Blastopirellula sediminis: one gene and its partner. The protein of the gene in region 2 binds, or shares a complex with, the protein of the main gene of each other region. Links are inferred from orthologs where the notes say so. Each region holds a gene or a part of one and is shown on either strand. Other genes may lie near its edges. The genes, in order: pnp and rny.

Region 1 (3,244 bases), 640 kb from region 2 along the record:
CGCCGTCGTCGTCTGCTCGACTACGTGAAGCGTCACGACCCGGAAAAGTACTTGGAACTGCTCGCGCAGCTCAACATCCGCAAGTAGTCGCAGCTTGCTCGACGAGACGGCTGGTCTCGTCAACGTTTTTTCATTTCGCCAGGGCGCAGCAGCGGTCTGTACGCCCGGCGAAAACGCGCGTGTCGGCTGTTCGACTGCGCGCAGAGGCGGTTGAAGACGTAGATAGATAAAAGCATTTTTGGAATATGATTCTCGTCGCCCAAGGTCGTTCTTCTCATATGACCGAGCGGATAGTGCGCCGCGGGGATCGCAATGTATTGTTAGGAAACGGAAAGTGGAAACTACTCGCGTTGAAAAGCAAATTGGCAAACTGACCCTCTCCTTCGAGACTGGGTATCTAGCGAAACAAGCGGCGGGCGCCTGCCTCACGCAATACGGCGATACGATTGTTTTGACGGCCGCAGTGTCCGGCCCCTCTCGCCCCGGCACCGATTTCTTCCCCCTGACTTGCGACTATCGCGAGCGTTCGGCGGCGGCCGGTAAATTTCCTGGCGGCTTCATCAAGCGTGAAGGTCGTCCGACCACCAAAGAAATTCTGACTTCGCGTTTGATCGATCGTCCGATCCGCCCGATGTTCCCGAAGGGATTCCGCGACGAAGTCCAAGTGATGGCCAACGTTCTCTCCAGCGATCGTCAGAATGACGGCGACGTGCTGGCGATGAACGGCGCCTCGGCGGCTCTCGGCATTTCGGGTCTGCCGTTCCAAGGCCCGCTGGCCGCGGTTCGTCTGGCTTACATCAACGGCGAATTCGTCGTCTTCCCGACCCACGAAGAGTTGGAAGAAAGCGAACTCGACCTGATCATCTCCGGCAACAAAGAGTCGGTCCTGATGATCGAAGGCTTCTCGCGCGAAATGCCGGAAGACCTGATGCTGCAAGCGATCGAAACTTGCCACGGCTACATCCGTGAGATCTGCGACCTGCAGCTTGAATTCATCGAAAAGGCGGGCGTTAAGCCGTGCACTTGGGTTGAGCCCGCGCCGAACGCCGCTTACCAACCGCTGGTTGATCGCTATTACAACGACTTCAAATCCGCCAAGCAGACCTCCGGCAAGCAAGCCCGCGCCGAAGCGGTCAGCGCCTTGAAGGAACGGGTCAAAGGCGAAATGATTCCGGATCCGACCGCCGAAGGCGCGATCGGCGAAGACGCTTTCAAAGAAGCCTGGCACGATCTGGAAGAACGGATCGTTCGCGATCTGATTCTGTCGGGGACTCGCCCGGACGGTCGTGACGGCAAGACCCTGCGTCACATCGAATGCAAGGTCGACGTGCTGCCGCGCGTTCACGGCTCGGCGGTCTTCCAACGTGGCGAAACCCAGTCGCTGGTCACGATCACCCTCGGCACCTCGCGTGACGAACAACGGGTCGACGGCCTGCAGGACGAATACGCCAAGAAGTTCATGCTGGACTACAACTTCCCGTCGTTCTCGGTCGGCGAATGCCGCCCGATCCGTGGTCCGGGCCGACGAGAAATCGGTCACGGCGCCTTGGCCGAACGTAGCGTGAAGCCGGTTCTGCCGGGTCCGGAAGAATTCCCGTACACGATCCGCGTGATCTCGGACATTCTGGAATCGAACGGTTCCAGCTCGATGGCCAGCGTTTGCGCTGCGACCCTCGGTTTGATGGCGGCCGGCGTGCCGATCAGCAACCCGGTTGCCGGGATCTCGGTCGGTCTGGTGAAAGAAGGAAACGACTTCATCCTGCTGACCGACATCATCGGCGACGAAGATCACTACGGCGACATGGACTTCAAGATCGCCGGTACGCAGAACGGCATCACCGGCATCCAGCTCGACCTGAAGATCAAGGGCATCAGCGCCGAGATCATCAAGGCGACCCTGGAGCAGTCGCGTGACGCTCGTATCGAAATCCTCCGCACGATGCTCACCACGATCTCGGCTCCGAAAGATGAGCCGTCGGTCTGGGCGCCTCGCTTGCTGTCGACCAAGATCAACCCCGAGAAGATCGGCCTGTTGATCGGTCCGGGCGGCAAGACGATCCGCGGCATTCAGGAAGAGACCGGCGCGACGATCGACGTTCAAGAAGACGGCACCGTGTTGGTCGCCAGCTCGACGCTGGAATGGGCCGAAGCGGCTCTGGCTCGCGTCCAGGCGATCACCGGCGAAGTCGAAGTCGGCAAGATCTACGAAGGTCGCGTCACTAGCGTGAAGGACTTCGGCGCGTTCGTCGAAATCCTGCCGGGTCGTGACGGTCTGTGCCACATCAGCGAACTGTCGAACGAATACGTCGGCAACGTCAATGACGTCGTCAAAGTCGGCGACATGCTGAAGGTCAAGGTTCTGCTCGTCGACGAGCACGATCGCGTCAAACTGAGCCACAAGGCGATCAACGCCCCGGCTGGCGAAGGGAATGGCGAACCGCAACCGGCTGGCGCCGGCGGCGAAGGTGGCGGCGGCGGTCGTGGCGACCGAGGTGATCGCGGCGGACGCGGCGGTCGCGGCGGACGTGGCGGCGATCGCGGCGGACGTGGTCGTCGTGACGACTAGTCGAACCCTCGACAACTGACAGCGCCGGCGGAGGCTTACCGCTTCCGCCCTGAAATCATTCGCCCGGCTTCGCGTTTTGCGTCGCCGGGCGTTTTCGTCATTAGTAGAAGCTTTTCGCTCGCTTAATTTTGCGGAGTTCGGATCGTTGGACGGCCAGTCGTCTTCTGCGGACAACCAGACGATCAACCAGAGGCTGCTCGAGCAGTACAACGAGATCGCGCAGTTAGCGGGCTCGCTGGCGCACGAGATCAAGAATCCTCTCTCGGTCATTCGGATGAACATGGATCTGCTCGCCGAAGAGCTTGATCCGCCGCAAACCTCCGCCGAGCGCCGCGCACTGCAAAAGACGAAGATCGTCCAAGAGCAGTGCATGCGGCTGCAGAATCTGCTCGACGACTTTTTGCGTTTCGCGCGGCTGCGGCAACTCAACCTGTTGCCGGGAAATTTGAACGAGCAGGTCGAACGCGTGCTCGACTTCGTCGCCGCTCAAGCCGAAAGACAAGGGATCGAGATCGTCCGTTATCTTGACGCAGATCTCCCTAGCATCGATCTCGACGCCGAAACGCTCTATTCGGCGCTGCTGAACCTGGTGATCAACGCGATCCAGGCGATGCCGGACGGCGGCACGTTGATGGTCCGAACGCAGGAGACGCGACATGGAGTCGCTCTCGGTCTGAT
Region 2 (3,219 bases):
TTCGGCCTGAAGGGCTTTCGCTTCCTCTTCGCGAATCTGAATTCGCCGGATAGAGACGGCCCGGCCTGTTTCTGGATCGACATCGACGATGCTGCCGCTCAGGCGAACGTCATCCCGAGCGACGTCAAACTGGGTAGGACGGAAGGTTACGGTCGTTTCGGTGACCCGTTCAATGTTCCGGCCAATGATGCTTTCGTGCGGTCCCGTCATCCCGATGTCGCACTGGAACGCGGTTCCCCCTTTGAAGATCTGCTCATCGGCGGTCGGCACATGGGTATGGGTTCCCAGCACGTAGGAGACTCGCCCGTCGAGATAGCGCCCCATCACTTGCTTGTCGCTGGTCGCTTCGGCATGGAAGTCGACGCAGCGAATTTTGATGCTAGCGGGGATTGTCGCCAGCACGCGATCGATCGCTTCCCAGGGGCAATCGACCGGACGCATAAAGACGCGCCCCATGATGCTGATGACGGCGACTCGAATCCCTCCGGACGCTTCGACGATGGCGAACTCTTTGCCAGGCGCCGACTTGGGGTAGTTGGCCGGTTTGACGATGTTGTTTTGCGACTGCAGCGTCTGGAACAGCTCTTTGCGACGGTAGATGTGATCTCCCATCGTGATGCAGTCGACGCCGCAATCGATCAACTCGCGATAGGCGGCTGGGTTCAAGCCCGAGCCGCCGCAGGCGTTTTCGGCATTGGCGACAATCAGGCTCAGCCCTTCGCGCCGCCGCAGTCCATGAAGCGCCATCCGCACGATGTCGCGTCCTGGTTTGCCGACGATGTCGCCAATGTGCAAAATCCGCACTGCTTCTCCTTCGCTGCTTTAGCGTGCGAACTCGGTAAAACGAGATTCGCGCACCACGGTCACTTTGATTTCGCCGGGATAGGTCAGCTGGGCCTCGAAAGCCTTGGCGATGTCGCGGGAGATCTTCGCCGCTTTCTCGTCATCGGTGTCACGGCTGCTGGCGATCACGCGTAGTTCGCGACCCGCTTGAATCGCGAACGCCTGTTCGACGCCGTTGAAGCCGCGAGCGATCGCTTCCAGCTCTTCCATCCGCTTGATGTAGCGTTCGAGCGTTTCGCGACGAGCTCCCGGACGAGACGCACTGGCCGCATCGGCCGTCGCGACCAACATGGTGTAGGGATATTCAGTGATGATTTCGTCGTGATGTCCGAACGCGGCGTGAACCACTTCCGGCGACTCGCCATGCCGTTTGAGCAGGTCGGCGCCGATCTTCGGGTGTCCCCCTTCCAGTTCATGGTCGGCCGCTTTGCCGATGTCGTGCAACAACCCGGCGCGACGAGCGATCCGCGCGTCGAGCCCGATCATTTCGGCCAGCATACCGGCGATGAAGCCGACTTCGATCGAATGCCGCAGCACGTTCTGGCTATAGCTGGTCCGGAAGTGAAGCCGGCCGAGCATGTGAATCAACCGGGGATGGAGACCGAGCACGTCCGCTTCGCTCGCCGCTTCCTCTCCCTTTTTGTTGATGACGTTTTCGATTTCGGCTTGCGTCTCTTTGACCACTTCCTCGATCCGCGTCGGATGGATGCGGCCGTCGGCGATCAGCTTGTTGAGCGAGATCCGGGCGATTTCGCGGCGAACCGGATCGAAACCGCTCACGATCACCACGCCGGGCGTGTCGTCGATGATGACGTCGACGCCGGTCTCTTTTTCAAAGGAGCGAATGTTGCGACCTTCGCGGCCGATGATGCGTCCCTTGATGTCGTCGGTCGGAATGTCGATCGCGCTGGTGGTCGACTCAGCCGTGTGAGCGGCGGCGAATCGCTGAATCGCGGTCAGCAGCATGTCCTGCGCTTGTTGCTTGCAGGTTTCTTCCACGCGGCGCTGATGCTTCAAGATCAGGGCGCCGGTTTCCCCTTGCAGTTCCTGGTCGAGCAAACGCAGGAGTTCAGCTTTCGCTTCGTCGCGATTGAGGCCGCTCATCTTGTGCAGGCGTTCCTGCTGTTCGCGGGTAATCGCCTTCAGCTCGTCCGACTTGCGGCTGGCGTCTTCGATTTTCTCGGTCAGGCGGCGTTCTTTGGATTCGACCATGTGCTCTTGCTTGCGCAAGTGGGTCGCTTGCTGTTCGAGCGACTCTTCGCGGCGGTCGAGCGATTTTTCGCGGTCGCGGATTTCATCGCGGCTGCGGTTCAGTTCGGCTTCGGCCTTGGTCTTGAAATCGATCGCCTCTTCCTTGGCTTCGATTTTGGCTTCTTTGAGCAGGTTGTCGGCGTCTTGTTTGGCACGTTCCAGGATTTGCTGCGCTTCGGTTTCGGCATCCTTTTTCCGCAACCGGTCAATAATCTTGACGAGCACAATCGCGATCGCAAAGCCGACGACGGCGAAGATCGCGTAGGTTAATGCGTCAGGCACGTACGATATCTCCCTCAATGGAAATGGGAGCGACTCCGGCGCTCGCTTAGGCGCATAATGCGCCGCTACGGCGTCGTCCACCACGCGCTTGCAGAGGGAAATTGAGAATCGAGCGACGAAGCTTCCGCTAAGTTAGCGGTCGGCTCGCTGGCGATCGGGATGGCGACCAGATGCCGACCGTGGCGGGCTGCCTCGCTCGATATGGCACGAGCCGCATCGAGCTAGAAATTCGGTCGGCAATGTTTCGGCGTCAAGTTCTAGCCAACCCAGCAGCGGCAAAGCCACCACCAGCTTGGGACGCGAATGCGGATAGAACGAACGACCGCTTCTTTTCGGCGCGCGAGCCGGTCCAAGCACGTAGCACTTGCTCGGGCAAACTCGCATCATCAGACGCAAAAAGAGAAGAAGCAGTGGTTGCATCGGTTCGTCTCGCTATTCGCAGGGACTAGATTTCCGGAACCAGGATCCAAGTGCTCGAAGGCAATTTCCGCCTGTCGCGGGGCGGACTATCGACATGCGGGGCAAGCCGAAAAAGTCGCTGGGTGCGATGGGTAATTGTCATCGTAAACGGCGCGTCGCAACTTAACGCTGCGAAACCGTTTAAGGTATGTTAACAGACTAATGACGCCCTGGGAAGATTTGCCTTCCCCCCTTTCTTCCCCCACTGTCGGAAAACCGTAGGTAATGCGCCCGTTTGAATCCGCTCTCTGCGATAGTTGGTCGCCGGCAGACTGGGCCGACTGTACCGTTTTGGTCGCCGTTAGCGGCGGCGCCGATAGCGTTGCGCTGCTTCGCGCCCTTATGGCGATCCGAAAACAGGGAAAAGGGCGGCTGATTGTCGCC

Evidence for each region.
Region 1: rny (region 2) and pnp share a complex: the UniProt entries of both Bacillus subtilis proteins name them as parts of the possible RNA degradosome complex. The link is inferred for Blastopirellula sediminis from one-to-one orthologs.

What each region holds. Positions count from the first base shown.
Region 1 is NZ_JAJKFT010000010.1:2,948,946-2,952,189, forward strand. What follows is about bases 28-2,950. They hold pnp (polyribonucleotide nucleotidyltransferase), read left to right. Parts: upstream 28-334; coding sequence 335-2,566; downstream 2,567-2,950. Other genes in these bases: rpsO (30S ribosomal protein S15), read left to right, coding at 28-87; LOC68_RS23685 (two-component system sensor histidine kinase NtrB), read left to right, coding at 2,712-2,950. In the rest of the region: more of rpsO, read left to right, coding at 1-27; more of two-component system sensor histidine kinase NtrB, read left to right, coding at 2,951-3,244. UniProt on the Bacillus subtilis protein: Involved in mRNA degradation. Catalyzes the phosphorolysis of single-stranded polyribonucleotides processively in the 3'- to 5'-direction. Necessary for competence development in Bacillus subtilis.
Region 2 is NZ_JAJKFT010000010.1:3,586,667-3,589,885, forward strand. The notes cover bases 100-2,997. They hold rny (ribonuclease Y), read right to left. Parts: upstream 2,377-2,997; coding sequence 823-2,376; downstream 100-822. Other genes in these bases: LOC68_RS26195 (TIGR00282 family metallophosphoesterase), read right to left, coding at 100-804. In the rest of the region: more of TIGR00282 family metallophosphoesterase, read right to left, coding at 1-99; tRNA lysidine(34) synthetase TilS, read left to right, coding at 3,061-3,219. UniProt on the Bacillus subtilis protein: Endoribonuclease that initiates mRNA decay. Initiates the decay of all SAM-dependent riboswitches, such as yitJ riboswitch. Involved in processing of the gapA operon mRNA, it cleaves between cggR and gapA.